Regions from separate parts of the Rhizobium sp. SG741 genome, predicted to be linked through region 1. Evidence: predicted binding sites of a transcription regulator. Region 1 holds the regulator's gene; the other holds the start of a gene.

Evidence for each region. Region 1 encodes PhoB, which activates phosphate uptake and scavenging genes when phosphate is short. Its sites were predicted from a motif close to TGTCATNNANCTGTCAT; they were not measured.
Region 2: the regulator PhoB is predicted to act here: its motif matches at 2,282-2,298, upstream of FHT29_RS13060 (esterase-like activity of phytase family protein).

The regions. Positions count from the first base shown of each region.
Region 1 is NZ_JAAZQP010000003.1:387,215-395,039, forward strand. Features, by position in the region: gene FHT29_RS10350 (substrate-binding domain-containing protein) at 1-878, shown strand, start outside; gene pstC (phosphate ABC transporter permease subunit PstC) at 941-2,422, shown strand; gene pstA (phosphate ABC transporter permease PstA) at 2,419-3,753, shown strand; gene pstB (phosphate ABC transporter ATP-binding protein PstB) at 3,768-4,583, shown strand; gene phoU (phosphate signaling complex protein PhoU) at 4,635-5,348, shown strand; gene phoB (phosphate regulon transcriptional regulator PhoB) at 5,381-6,064, shown strand; gene FHT29_RS10380 (GcrA family cell cycle regulator) at 6,253-6,786, opposite strand; gene FHT29_RS10385 (aspartate aminotransferase family protein) at 7,211-7,825, shown strand, end outside.
Region 2 is NZ_JAAZQP010000004.1:313,629-321,453, reverse strand. Features, by position in the region: gene FHT29_RS13065 (AI-2E family transporter) at 1-940, opposite strand, end outside; gene FHT29_RS13060 (esterase-like activity of phytase family protein) at 1,078-2,211, opposite strand; gene parE (DNA topoisomerase IV subunit B) at 2,362-4,425, opposite strand; gene FHT29_RS13050 (alpha/beta fold hydrolase) at 4,630-5,526, shown strand; gene tpiA (triose-phosphate isomerase) at 5,667-6,437, shown strand; gene secG (preprotein translocase subunit SecG) at 6,552-7,082, shown strand; gene FHT29_RS13035 (CTP synthase) at 7,227-7,825, shown strand, end outside.

The sequences.
Region 1 (7,825 bases):
TCAAGACGCCCGTGGTCGAGTCGGGTGGCTCCGGGGCCGGCCTCAAGGAATTCTGCAAGGGCGTCGGAACGGATTCCATCGACATCGCCAATTCATCGCGCCCGATCAAGGACAGTGAAATCGAAGCCTGCAAGGCTGCCGGCGTCGCTGATATCCAGCAGATCAAGATCGGCTACGACGGCATCGTTTTCGCTTTCGACAAGAGCAATCCGGACATCAAGTTCGAGCCCGTCGATCTCTACAAGGCACTTGCCGCCGAAGTGGTCGTTGATGGCAAGCTGGTTCCCAATCCCTACAGGAAGTGGTCGGAGATCAAGCCGTCGCTGCCGGATTTCGAGATATCAGCCTATATTCCGGGCGAGAAGCACGGGACGCGGGAAGTCTTCGAGGAGCGGGTGCTTGCCGCCGGCTGCAAGGCTTCCGGCGCGGTCGACGTGATCAAGGCAGCCGTTTCCGATGCTGGCCAGCAAACCAAGAAATGCGTCGCTGTACGCAAGGATGGCGTCGCAGTCGATATCGACGGCGACTATCCCGAGACACTCGCCCGCATCAATGCCAACAAGCACGGCGTCGGCGTTTTCGGCCTGTATTTCTACCAGAACAATGCCGACAAGCTGAAGGTCGCCACCGTCAGCGGCATCGTGCCGTCGGGCCAGACGATCGCCGATGGCACCTATCCGGTGTCGCGTCCATTGTTCTTCTACGTCAAGAAGGCGCATCTCGGCGTCATTCCGGGCCTCAAGGAATATGTCGATTTCTTCACGAGCGATCAGATGATCGGACCGGACGGCCCGCTGGCGGAATATGGCCTCGTGCCCGCTCCGGATGGCGAGCGCGACCAGATCCGCAAGGACTTCGCCGGCGGGAAGATCATGTAAGTGCATAGAGACTATGCGCCGGTGCGGGTTTGATCCGCGCCGGTGTTCGCCGGGGAGTGGGAATGAGCATATCGCTGCTGTTGTTGTGTCTGTCGGTCATTGGTGCCCTTGCCTTCGTGCTCGGGCGCGCGCGGGCGACTGCGCTATCAGGCGGCAGGTCTTCCTCGATGCACTCCCGGCTCGGCTATCATGGCGCCTATGCCGCGATCTGGGCGGTGCTGCCGGCCCTGGCGCTCGTCTGTGTCTGGCTGATCGTCAGCCCGATTATTATCGATCGCCTGGTGGTCAAGTCCTTTCCGGAAGAGGTGAGAACCCTTCCGCAGGCGGAGCTTAACCTCAGCTATGGCATGGTGCGCAGCATTGCCCACGGCATGCGCCTGCTCGATGGCCAGGAACTCGCCGCGGTTGACGGTGGCTCGGCCGATCTCCAGTTGCTTCTGGCGCAGAAGGGCGTGCCACTCGCGGTCCGCCCAACGGGTTACATGATCGATGCCGCCAACAAATATAGCGGCATGCGCGAAGTCAGCCGGATGGTGATGTCCGCATCGGCGATCCTTCTGTCGTTGCTTTGCGCGGTTCATGGCTTGCGTGCCATCGCCCCGCGTTTTCGCGCCCGCAACCGTGTCGAGCAGGTCATCCTCGGCGCCCTGATCGTCGCCTCCTCCATTGCGGTGCTGACGACGGTCGGGATCGCCTTTTCGATGCTTTCGGAGGCGGCGCGTTTCTTCAGCATGGTACCTGCCCATGAGTTCTTCTTCGGCACTGTCTGGGATCCGCGCTTCACCGGTGCCGGTTCACAGATATCCGGAACTTTCGGCTTGATACCCTTGCTGGCCGGCACGATCTATATCGGTCTCGTCGCCATGTTGTTCGCGGTGCCGATCGGCTTGTTCGCCGCCATCTACATGGCCGAATATGCTTCGGCCCGCGTGCGCTCGATCGCCAAGCCGCTGCTCGAAGTGCTGGCCGGCATTCCCACGATCGTCTACGGCTTCTTTGCCCTCGTCACGGTCGGGCCGTTCCTGAGAGACATCTCGGCGGAGATCGATGGCCTGCTAGCGGGAAGCTATACAAGTTTCATCGAGGCGCAGAGCGTCCTGACGGCGGGCTTCGTCATGGGCGTCATGCTCATTCCCTATGTCTCCTCGCTGTCAGACGACATCATCATGGCCGTGCCGCGGTCGCTGCGCGATGGCTCGCTCGGTCTTGGCGCCACCCGCTCGGAAACGGTCAAGCGCGTTTTGCTGCCGGCGGCACTTCCGGGCATCGTCGGCGCGCTGCTGATGACCGCCTCGCGGGCAATCGGCGAAACGATGATCGTCGTACTGGCCGCCGGTGTCGCGGCTCGCATGCAGTTCGATCCCTTCGAACCCATGACGACGGTTACCGTGAAAATCGTCAACCAGTTGACCGGCGATCTGGAGTTCACCTCGCCGCAGACACTGGTCGCCTTCGCGCTCGGCATAACGCTGTTCTGCCTGACGCTCTGCCTGAACGTCTACGCGCTCTACATCGTCCGCCGCTACAGGGAGCAATACGAATGAGCGACATCGTATCCTCCCCGTCACAGAATATTCCGCGCGGGCTTACGCCGGGCGCCCCGGCGCGGCGCGATATCGGCATCAAGCGGCGCTATGCCGCCGAGCGCCGCTTTCGGGCCTATGGCATCGCCGCCGTAGTCTTCGGCCTGGTCTTCCTTCTCACGCTTGTCTCGACCGTGGTCCGCAACGGCTATACCGCCTTCGTGCAGACCTCGATAACCCTACCGATCGAATTCACCGAGAAAGTCATCGACCCCACCGGCAAGCGCGCCAGCGATCCGAAGGTGCTGATATCAGCCAACTATCCGGTCCTCATGCGCGATGCGCTGGTGAAGGCCTTGGGCATCGATCCTTCCGATCGCGTACTCGTGCGCGAAGCCACGACAATGGTGTCGGACAGTGCGCGGATTGCACTGCGCAACAAGATCATGGCCGATCCCTCGATCATCGGAACGACTGGGAATGTGACGTTCCTTGCGAGCGCCAATATCGACTCCGCCAACAAGGGGCAGATCGACCTGGCGGCCGACGAGAAGGATCGCAAGGTTTCCGATCGGCAGCTCGGCTGGATGAAGCAGCTGACAGCCAGCGGCGCGCTGCACGAAGCTTTCAACAGCGGTCTCTTCCTCTCGGGTAACTCGAGCCGCCCCGAGGCCGCGGGCCTCGGCGTCGCGCTGATCGGCTCGCTCTATCTGATGCTGACTGTCCTCGTGCTCGCCTTGCCCGTCGGTGTCGCCGCTTCGATCTATCTGGAGGAATTCGCGCCAAAAAACCGGCTGACGGATCTGATCGAGGTCAACATCAACAATCTCGCGGCGGTGCCCTCCATCGTCTACGGCCTGCTCGGCCTTTCGGTGTTCATCAACATGATGGGGCTGCCGCGCTCTGCCTCGCTGGTCGGCGGGCTGGTGCTCAGCCTGATGACGCTGCCGATGATCATCATCGCCACGCGCTCGGCACTGCGCGCGGTACCGCCATCGATCCGCAGCGCGGCACTCGGCCTTGGCGCGTCGCGCATGCAGATGGTCTTCCATCATGTGCTCCCGCTCGCCATGCCGGGCATCCTCACGGGCACCATCCTCGGGCTGGCGCATGCGCTCGGCGAGACGGCGCCGCTGCTTCTGATCGGCATGGTCGCCTTCGTCGCCAACTATCCGGCCTCGCCGCTCGATCCTTCGACGGCGCTGCCGGTGCAGATCTACATGTGGGCGAGCGAAGCGGAGCGGGCCTTCGTTGAGAGGACCTCCGGAGCGATTATCGTGCTGCTCTTCTTCCTCGTTGCGATGAATATCGGCGCGATCCTGCTGCGGCGCCGCTTCGAACGGCGCTGGTAGGGGAGGGCGACCAAATGAACATGATGACGGAAGCCGCGGGCGAAAGAGCATTAGCCAAGAAGATGATGACGATCCCCTATAAGATGATCGGCCAGGACGTCTCGGTCTTTTACGGCGACAAGCGCGCGCTCTTCGATGTCAACCTGAACATTCGCGCCAATACGGTCACGGCGCTGATCGGTCCTTCCGGCTGCGGCAAGTCCACTTTCCTGCGTTGCCTCAACCGCATGAACGACACGATCGAGACCTGCCGCATCACCGGCAAGATCACGCTCGACGATCAGGATGTTTATGACAACAGCATCGATGTCGTGGAGCTGCGCGCGCGTGTCGGCATGGTCTTCCAGAAGCCCAACCCGTTTCCGAAGTCGATCTACGAGAACGTCGCCTACGGACCACGCATCCATGGCCTGCACAGCTCGAAAGCCGATCTCGAGCATATCGTCGAGACCAGCCTGCAGAAAGCCGGTCTCTGGGGCGAGGTCAAGGATCGGCTCTATGATGCCGGCACGAGCCTGTCCGGCGGCCAACAGCAGCGTCTGTGCATCGCTCGCGCGGTCGCAGTCAGTCCAGAGGTCATCCTGATGGACGAGCCATGTTCGGCGCTCGACCCCATCGCAACCGCAAAGGTCGAGGATCTGATCCATGAGCTGCGGGAAAACTTCACCATCGTCATCGTGACGCATTCCATGCAGCAGGCAGCCCGCGTTTCGCAACGCACCGCAATGTTTCATCTCGGCCATCTGGTTGAGGAGAACGATACCGATAAAATGTTCACCAATCCCGACGATTTCCGCACGCAGGATTACATCATGGGCCGTTTTGGTTGATGATGCCGTGCGCGCGGCTCCTTTCACACAGTTCACCTTGAGGATAGAAAAATGGTCTCCACTCACATTCTCTCTGCCTATGACGAAGACCTGAAGTTCCTGACGCGCCGCATTGCGGAAATGGGCGGTCTGGCCGAGCAAATGGTCAGCGACAGCGTTCGCGCACTGGTCCAAAGCGATACCAGTCTTGCGCAGAAGGTCATTTCCGACGACGTCATTCTCGATCATGCGGAACGGGAAGTCGGCGACAAGGCGATCGTCACCATCGCCCGCCGGCAGCCGATGGCCGCCGACCTGCGCGAGATCATGGGCTCGATTCGCATCGCTTCCGATCTGGAGCGTGTCGGCGACCTCGGCAAGAACACCGCCAAGCGCGTCATCGCCGTGCAGGGCACAGGCGTTCCGCGGCGGCTTGCCCGCGGCATCGAGCATCTCTCCGAACTGGCGCTCAGCCAGCTCAAGGAAGTGCTTGACGTCTATGCCACCCGTTCGCCGGACAAGGCTGTGTCGATCCGAGAGCGCGACGAGGAAATCGACGCGATGTACACCTCGCTCTTCCGCGAGATGCTGACCTACATGATGGAAGATCCGCGCAACATCACCACCTGCACGCATCTTCTCTTCTGCGCCAAGAACATCGAGCGCATCGGTGACCATGCCACCAACATCGCCGAGACGATCTATTACATGGCGACCGGCGCCCAGCCAGAAGGCGAGCGCCCGAAGGATGATACCGCCAACACCGTTGGCGCGGTGACGGAATAATCTGGAAGCGAAGAAAAGGAGACCAGAGGCGCATGGTTCCGAGAGTTGCTGTTGTAGAAGACGAGGAAGCGCTCAGCGTTCTGCTGCGCTACAATCTCGAGGCTGAGGGCTTCGAGGTCGATACGATCCTCAGAGGCGATGAAGCCGAATTGCGTCTCCAGGAGCGCATCCCCGATCTTCTGATCCTTGACTGGATGCTCCCCGGTGTATCCGGCATCGAGCTCTGCCGCCGGCTGCGTATGCGGCCGGAGACGGAGCGCCTGCCGATCATCATGCTGACGGCCCGCGGCGAGGAAAGCGAGCGCGTGCGCGGTCTTTCCACCGGCGCGGACGATTACGTCGTCAAGCCGTTCTCGACGCCGGAGCTGATGGCCCGCGTCAAGGCGATGCTGCGGCGCGCCCGCCCGGAGGTTCTCTCCACGGTACTGCGTTGCGGCGATATCGAGCTGGATCGCGAGACCCATCGCGTTCACCGCAAGAGCCGCGAAGTGCGGCTGGGACCGACGGAATTCCGCCTGCTGGAGTTCCTGATGTCCTCGCCGGGCCGGGTCTTCTCGCGTTCGCAGCTGCTCGACGGCGTATGGGGACACGATATCTATGTCGACGAACGTACCGTCGACGTGCATGTCGGCCGCCTGCGCAAGGCGCTCAATTTCTCCAATATGCAGGATGTCATCCGCACCGTTCGCGGTGCGGGTTACTCCATGGAAGCTTGAGCGGGTACGCCCGTTCAGGCATCGACATAGCGGCGGAAACAGAAAACGGGCCTTTCGGCCCGTTTCGTTTATCTGATCTAGAGCGGCTACGCGTTTCACCGACTCGCGTGACGGCTCTATGCTATTGTTTTTACGCAATTCCAGGAAAACCGCTTCGCACTTTTCCTGGAATTGCTCTATGGGGCATCTCAGCCGCGCGGTTGAGCTGGCCGACGCCGTTCATGCACCGGCTGGTAGGCCAGGCGCTGATGGTAGCCGCAATAGGGCGATGCATCCGGGCTCTCGTTGCCGCAGAAGTGGAAATCGTCCTTCAGCGGGTCACCGACGGGCCATTTGCAGGTGCGTTCCGTCAGCTCGGTCAGGACGAGGCGCCGAGAGATCGGAACGACGACGTTGGCAGCCGGACGATATTGGATCTCGTTGACCGCATCGACCTCAATCTCTTCCTTGAGCATGGTCGCGCCCTGCTGGCGGGTAACCGTGCGGGTTGCGACGCGCGATGTATAATTCGATGCGCGGGGCGCCGAGGCGCCGCGCTTCGGCGTTCGGGCAGCGGTCGCCGTGCCGCCCGCCTTCGCTCGGCCCGGCAGGCTCAAGCGGTGCACCTTGCCGATGACGGCGTTACGGCTGACACCGCCCAGCTGCGCCGCGATCTGGCTGGCGCTCAACCCTTCGGACCATAGCTTTTTAAGCTTCTCGACGCGTTCGTCTGTCCAATTCATGCCCTGTCTCCGCTGTCGCGTTTCCGATGGCAGAATCCTTCACCATTGCCCCGCATAGGATCGAGGCGCGAAACGCTCTAAAATTGTGGTGACTAGTTCCGCCGCATGCAGTCTAGCAATTGGTTTTTAACCTAGTGTGAGGCTGACTCCGTGACAAGAGTCGCGGGAATCTTGAGGAATCGATTTCGAGGTTTTCCCCAACTTGCTGTCCTGGCGTGGCATTTATGCAATATGATCCGGCCAACGCATCCCGTTCGGCTGCGGCCGCTCTCTCGCACCTGCTAAATCGCCAGTTTTGTTGACATCGCGGTGCAAAACATCAATAGTGCCCACGCCGCCGCAAGGCGGCATTTTTGATTTTTTCGGACCCGTTTCATGGAAAGGAAGCGATTGGTCCTTAGGGTTGTGATCGAGGAGATACGCCATGGCCGAGACAGCGGCGCTTTATGACACCTATATGCGCGCTCCGCTGCGGTTCGAGCGAGGCGAGGGCGTCTGGCTGATCACGGAAAATGGCGAACGCTACCTCGATTTCGCGGCCGGTGTGGCAGTCAATTCGCTCGGTCATGCGCATCCCCATCTCGTGGCCGAACTGAAGGCGCAGGCTGACAAGGTATGGCACCTGTCCAACCTCTACGAAGTGCCCGGTCAGGAGAAGCTGTCGAAGCGGCTGACGGAAGCCACATTCGCTGACAAGGTGTTCTTTACCAATTCGGGCGCCGAAGCGCTGGAATGCGCCATCAAGACGGCGCGGCGCTATCAGTTTGCCAACGGGCATCCCGAGAAGTTCCATATCATCACCTTCGAAGGTGCCTTCCACGGTCGTACCATCGCGACGATCGCTGCCGGTGGCCAGGAAAAGTATATCGAAGGCTTCGGCCCGAAGGCCCCCGGCTTCGACCAGGTGGCTTTCGGCGATCTTGACGCGGTTCGTGCCGCAATCACCGATGCGACGGCTGCGATCCTGATCGAGCCGGTGCAGGGCGAGGGCGGTATCCGCCCGGCGACCAACGAATTCCTGCGCGGTCTCCGCGATATC
Region 2 (7,825 bases), on a different contig from region 1:
TATCGACGATGAACAGCTCGATCGTCCCCCAAAGAAACAACGCGATGCCCGCCCAAAACGAGCCGCTGGCGACAAGATAAATCGAAACAAGCGACATCGAGAGAGGCGCGCCGCCCGGCACGAGGGCCATCACGCCTGTGAGAACACCGAGCGTGATCGCCGACGGGGCACCGGCAATCCAATAGGCCACGCCAAGCACGACACCCTCGCCGATGGCGATCAGCGTCATGCCCATGACGGTCGAACTGATCGTCGCCGGCACGACACGTGAGATCCGCTCCCAGCGGTTCGGAAGGATTCGCTCGCCGAGCAGATCGACCTGACGAACGAATGTCGAACCATCGCGATAGATGAAGAACAGGGCTATCAGCATGAACAGCAAGGTCAGCACGACGTGGAAGGCACTGCCACCGGCCGCAAGTACGGCCCTGTAGATATTGCCGATATGCGCGCCACTGATGAGTTGCGCCAGTTCACCGATGGAGCCAGGACTACCGATATATTGCGTCCACTGATCGCCAAGCCATGGGCCAACGAGGGGCAGCGCCAAAATCCATTGCGGCGTCGGCGCACCGTCGCGGTTGACATGGACGGCCCAGCCGAACCATTCGCGCACTTCGCCGGCCATATAGACGGCAGAAAGAATGATCGGCAGCACTAGAAACGTGACGATGAAGATGATGGCGATAGTAGCCGCAATCGTCGTGTTTCCGCCGGTGCGGCGCACCAGATCGCTGTAAAGCGGCCATGTGGCGAAGCCGATGACCCCAGCGGCCATAACCGGAACGAGAAAACCGTAGAAGAAATAGATGCCGGCAATAGCGATCAGAATAAGCAGCCAGCGCGCCGCGGAAATGGATGGAATGAGCGGCATGCGCGCATGTGCGCTCGACCCTAGCCACCGATGCTCCTTAGGCTTATGACGTTCAAATACACCCACCCGACTTACTTCGCCCCTCTTTATTAGATCAACCGGTTATGGGGTATGATCTAGGCTGTTTCAAGAGCACCAGCCTGAAAGGCTCTTTATTCCGTCGCCGTGACAGTAACACGACTGGCACGCGAATAAGAAAGGCGTCACGAGGGACGGCGGATCACCTTGAAGGCGAAAAACTGGGTCTTCTGCGTCGGGTTGAAATTGTTGTCGGCGACGAGGATCAATACGTCCGTGCCATCCTTCGCCTTGCCGAAAGTAATGCCTTCGATATTGTCGGGTGCCAGGCCCAGCGCGCGCAGATCCATGATCTGTACCTTGCGCACAGGCACGATCCGCTGATCGGTCTTAGCAAGGGAAGGGATGTTCGAAACATCGGTCGCACCATCGAGATCGAACATGTTGATCACGACCGAATTGCCGACACCTTGCGCATAGCCGCGCTCGATCGACAGGAGGTGGCGATCGTCAAGCGCCATGATCTCGGACATGCCGAAGTCATTCCAGCCGCTTGCCATGGAGGGCGCCTGCGGTATGGGCGAGATCGGGTAGACATATTGCGCCTTCTGCTCGCCGCTTGCCGCATCGTAACGGATGAGGCGGGCGAGCGCGCCGGCGGTCAGCGTCGTGATCGGTCCATCCTGGTAAAGCGCGGATTCCGTGCCGACCAGCAGATCGCCACCGGAGAGAAGGGCCAGGCCTTCGAATGCGAGGTTGTCGCGGATGCCGGTGCTCTTGTTGGCTGTGGGAGCAAATCCGACCGGTAAGGGAAGTTCGCGCACGAAGCTGCCATCGCGGTTGGCAACGCGCACGAAGGGCGGCGACAGCGCCTTGCCGTCGCCTTCGCTACTCCAATAGATGCCGTCCTTGCCGAAGCGAATGGATTCGGCATCCACCTTTCGCAAAGCGAAAGGCTGGCCATCCTTGTCCTTCAAGTTGACATGATCGACAACCGTTACCCCTTTCAGGCCGCTGACGCTCACATCGATATCGAGATCGTAGAAGCGCGCCGGGGCCTTCTCGGAGCGGTCATCGCTGATTGAGATATAGCGGCCGGTGGACGGATCGAAATCGATGCCCGAAAGGCCACCAACCTCTACTCCATTTTCCATGAAACCGGTCGGGATATCGTAGTTGCCGAGATAGGAAAGGCTGATGCCGGCCTTGCAGTCGCCGAAGGGGCAGGGCACGTCGATGGTAGCGCCGATATCGGCGGCATGAGCGGCGTGGCCGAAAAGCAGAACGGCGGCGACAGTCGTCAAAAAAGGCTTCAGCATAGGGATAAAACAAATCCGGATGAATGGGATGATGGCATTCAAGGCCATGCCGCCATCTACGCATCCGTCCATGACGGCTTCGTAACGAATATCCGTCAGTTCAATAAAATATCGCCGGGAGTCATTGCCCGCGGCGATCTGCTGCTGCGGTCAAATATCGAGATTCTCCGCGAATGCCGCGCGTTCCTGAATGAAGCGGAAGCGAGCGTCAGCCTTGGTGCCCATCAGATTGTCGACGGCGTCGCGCGTGCCTTCGAAATCGACCTCGTCGATCACGACACGCAATAGCGTGCGTTTCGAGGGGTCCATCGTCGTTTCCTTGAGCTGGGCAGGAAGCATTTCGCCCAAGCCTTTGAATCGGCTGATTTCGACCTTGCCTTTGCCCTTGAATTCGCTCTCCATCAGCTCCAGCCTGTGGGCGTCGTCGCGGGCATAGATGGATTTCGAACCCTGCGTGATCTTATAGAGCGGCGGAACAGCCAGGAAAAGGTGGCCACCGCGGACCAGTTCGGGCATCTCCTGATAAAAGAAGGTAATCAGCAGCGAGGCGATGTGCGCACCGTCGACGTCGGCATCGGTCATGACGACGATGCGCTGATAGCGAAGATCCTCCTCGCGATATTTCGACCGCGTGCCGCAGCCGAGAGCCTGGACCAGGTCAGCGATCTGCTGGTTGGCGGAAAGCTTCTCGCGGCCGGCGCTGGCGACGTTGAGGATCTTGCCGCGCAGCGGCAGGATGGCCTGATTCATGCGGTTGCGCGCCTGCTTGGCGGAGCCACCGGCCGAATCACCTTCGACGAGGAAGAGTTCAGCGCCTTCGGCGGTGTTCTGCGAACAATCGGCAAGCTTGCCCGGTAGGCGCAGCTTGCGCACGGCCGACTTGCGGTTGACTTCTTTTTCCTTGCGCCGGCGCATGCGCTCCTCGGAGCGCTCGATCACCCATTCCAGCAGCTTTTCTGCTTCGGTCGGATTGTCGGTGAGATAGTGATCGAAAGGATCGCGCAAGGCGTTTTCGACGATACGCTGTGCTTCGACGGATGCGAGCCTGTCCTTGGTCTGGCCGACGAATTCCGGCTCGCGGATGAAGATCGACAGCATGCCGACGCCTGATATCATCACGTCTTCGGTGCTGATATTGGCCGCACGCTTGTTCTGCGTCAGTTCGGCGTAGCTCTTCAAGCCCTTGGTGAGCGCGATACGGAAGCCGGCCTCGTGCGTGCCGCCTTCAGGGGTCGGGATGGTATTGCAGTAGGAATGGACTTGCGGATCGCCGCCATACCAGGTGATTGCCCATTCCAGCGAGCCGTGACCGCTTTCCTTCTCCGACTTGCCGGCGAAGATCTCGCGGGTCACGGTGAACTCGTTGCCCATTGTTGCCTTGAGGTAATCCTTCAAGCCGCCCGGGAAATGGAAGACCGCCTTTTCGGGAATATCAGCCCCTTCGGGCGCCAGTTCGGCATCGCAGCTCCAGCGAATTTCGACGCCGCCGAACAGATAGGCTTTGGAACGGGCCATGCGGAAGACGCGGGCCGGATCGAACCGGGCATGATCGCCGAAGATTTGCGGATCGGGATGGAAGCGGACGCGGGTGCCGCGACGGTTGTGGATATCGCCCAGTTCTTCGAGGCCGCCGGTCGGCAGGCCACGCGAAAAGCGCTGACGATAGAGCTTGCGATTGCGGGCGACCTCGACTTCCAGATCGTCCGACAGCGCGTTGACTACCGAAACGCCGACGCCGTGCAGGCCGCCCGACGTCTCGTAAGCCTTGCCGTCGAACTTACCGCCCGCATGCAACTTCGTCATGATGACTTCGAGCGTCGACTTACCGGGCACCTGCGGATGGTTTTCCACCGGAATGCCGCGACCATTGTCGGTGACGGTCAAATATCCCTGCCGGTCGAGATAGACCTCGATGAAATCGGCATGGCCGGCGACGGCTTCGTCCATGGCATTGTCGATCACCTCGGCGAAGAGATGGTGCAGCGCCTTTTCATCCGTGCCGCCGATATACATGCCGGGACGCATGCGCACCGGCTCGAGTCCTTCGAGAACGCGAATGGAGCTGGCGCCATATTCCTCGGCCGAAGATGTTGTCGGCGCAGCGCGCGGTGACGGAGCGGCTGCAGGCTTTTCCGCCTTGACGTCAGGCTTTTCCACCGCTTTCGGCTTCGGCGCGCGGGGTAGTCCGGAGAAGAGATCGTTGCTGTTATCCATGGAACTTTAAGCTGCTCAGATTTGTCCTGGTGGGGCCAGATCCCTTTATTATCGCATTTGCGCTTGTTATTCGCGAATCATCGTCATTCTGACAGAAACGGCACACAAGCGCGATGGCGCCCCATGAGGGGGCAGATTCAAAAAAGATTTGCGTTGCCGGGTGATGAATGGCAAGCCCGCAGGCTGATCGGAGGAAGTGTCCGCATGCGAATGTCCACAGCTCATTTGTCGATCCTGACCGCAATATCAAGCATCCTGCTTCTGGCGACAGCGTCTGTCGCTAGCGCGGACATGCTGAAACCCTTCAAGGATGAGCTGTTTTCCAATGAGACCGTTCTTGAAAGTCACGACAACGGTGCGTTCCAGACGATCGATTACCAGGAAATGCGGGATATCAACAGCCGCGACCAGATTCCCGAGAAGCGCGTCAAGCCGGCTTATGTCGATACCGGCGTCCGCTGGAAAGCCCAGCAGGACGAGACCCTGCAGCTCGGCGACCGCAAGCTTGACGTCACGCGGATCGGCCCGGCGTCGGGCCAGGCCTTCACCGTCATTTTCATTCACGGCCGCGGTGGCGACCGCCGGCTCGGCTCCAACGACGACACCTTCGGTGGCAACTTCAACCGACTGAAGAACCTCGCCTACAGGAATGGCGGCACATATTATGCGCCGAGCGTCAAAGGCTTCGACAGCACCGGTGTCGCCGATATCGCGGCGTTGATCCGCTATTCCTATGAACAATCCGGCGGCAAGCCCGTCATCCTGACCTGCGCCTCCATGGGCAGCTTCGTCTGCTGGGGCATCACCCGCGATGCCGAAAGCGTCAAGCGCCTGAAGGGCATGGCGATTCTGAGCGGTGTGACGGACCCGGATTTCACAAAAAGCGCCTTCTACAAGGCAAAGCTGCCGCTATGGTTCACCCATGGCAGCAGAGACCCGGTCTATGCGGCGGCCGATCAGCAGGCCTTGTTCGAGAAGCTCTACAAGGCGCATTACCCGACACGTTTCACGCTTTTTGCCACAGGAAACCATGGCACGCCTGTGCGCATGACCGATTGGCGGAAGGTGCTGAACTGGATCGTCGATCCGCAAGCATCGTGAAACGCATCGGGCAATTCGATCTATTTTCCGGATAAGCAATTTTTCAAACGATTTTAACCCGTCCCGGCCCCATTCGATAACTTTCCTTTCCTCGACAGTTTTGTTAGGCCGACAGGTGGATCAAGGGGGAGAAGATCGGAATGACGAAGACCATACGGCCGCTTCTGGCCGGAAACTGGAAGATGAACGGCACGCGTGCGAGCCTCGATCAGATCAAGGCGATCGGAGACGGCGTCAAGACGCCGCTGTCGGACAAAATCGATACGTTGCTCTGCCCCCCGGCCACCTTGCTCTACGTCGCGACCGCGCTCTGCGACGACAGTCCGCTGGCGATCGGCGCCCAGGACTGCCACCAACAGGTCAGCGGCCCGCATACCGGCGACATCTCAGCCGAGATGATCGCTGACTGCTTCGGCACCCATGTCATCGTCGGTCATTCCGAGCGGCGCAGGAATCACGCGGAAAGCGATATGCTGGTGCGCGCCAAGGCGCATGCGGCCCATGAGGCCGGGTTGACGGCCATCATCTGCCTCGGCGAAACTGCCTATGAGCACAATAGCGGCCAGACGCTTGATGTGCTGAAGCGGGAATTGGCGGGATCGGTCCCGGATGATTCGACGGCGGAATCGACCGTGATCGCCTACGAGCCCGTGTGGGCGATCGGCAGCGGCCTAATTCCGACCCGCGAAAATATCGAGGAAGCCCATGGTTTCATCCGTTCCGAACTGGTCGAACGCTTCGGCAACGGCGGCGCGGGCATGCGCATCCTCTATGGCGGATCGGTCAGCGGCGCCAATGCCCGGGACCTTCTCGATATTCCCAACGTCAACGGCTTGCTTGTGGGTGGTCAAAGCTTGAAAGCGGTTGACTTCCTCGCCATTTATGCCGCATTCGAACGACAGTTCGCCTGACGGACCCACTTGCCCGGACTTCCGGTGTCAAAAGGGCTTGGATTAGGCGAGAGCCTCATGTAAAGAGCCGCGAGCTTTTCTTTTTGATGCCCGCATGCGGGCAGGACTGGACCTATGCAAACCGTACTGCTTGTCATCTATCTCATGGTTGTTATCGCCCTTATCGGCGTGGTGCTGATTCAGCGCTCCGAGGGTGGCGGCCTTGGTATCGGCGGCGGATCGGGCTTCATGTCCGCGCGCGGTACGGCCAATGCGCTGACGCGCACCACCGCCATCCTGGCTGCGCTCTTCTTCGCACTGGCGCTCGGCATGAACGTGCTGTCGCGATTCGAATCGCGACCGACCGACATTCTCAACCGTATCCCGAGCACGGCGGGCCAGGGCAACGGCATTCTCGATTCGCTTGGCGGCCAGAAGGGTTCCGCACCGGCAACGACGCAGCCGAAGCCGGCCGATAATAGCGGCGTTCCGAACAACGGCGCTGTTGCTCCCCAGTCGCAGGCGACGCCGCCTGCAACGACGAACCAGCCGGCAGCTGCAACGTCCGCGCAGCCGGCTCCAGCCGCCACCGGTCAGCAGACCGCGCCGGCGGCCACGGCGCCCGCGCCCGCCCAAAGCGGCGGCGACGTTCCGACCGGCAAGTAAGCCCGGTCGGCCCAAGATCATCCCCGGCAGGTCTTCGGATCTGCCGGTTTTGTTTTGTCGATATTCCGTCTTCTGTGTCCAAAATTCCGGAAACGAATTTTAGGGCTAGCGGAATCATTTGTGAAAAGGTATCCGGTGACTCCCATGGCGCGATATGTATTCATCACTGGCGGCGTGGTTTCTTCCCTCGGAAAAGGAATTGCGGCCGCGGCTCTCGGAGCGTTGTTGCAGGCTCGTGGTTATCGAGTCCGCCTGCGCAAACTCGATCCCTATTTGAACGTGGATCCGGGCACAATGAGCCCGACCCAGCACGGCGAGGTCTTCGTGACCGACGACGGAGCGGAAACCGACCTCGATCTCGGCCACTACGAGCGCTTTACCGGTCGCTCGGCCACCAAGACCGACAACATCACCACCGGTCGCATCTACAAGAACATCATCGACAAGGAACGCCGCGGCGACTATCTGGGCGCCACCGTTCAGGTCATTCCGCATGTCACCAACGAGATCAAGGATTTCGTCACCGAAGGCAATGACGACTATGATTTCGTCATTTGCGAGATCGGCGGCACCGTCGGCGACATCGAAGCCATGCCGTTCATGGAAGCGATACGCCAGCTCGGCAACGACCTGCCGCGCGGCACCGCGATCTACGTCCACCTGACGCTGATGCCCTATATTCCCGCGGCCGGCGAGCTGAAGACCAAGCCGACGCAGCATTCCGTCAAGGAACTGCAGGCACT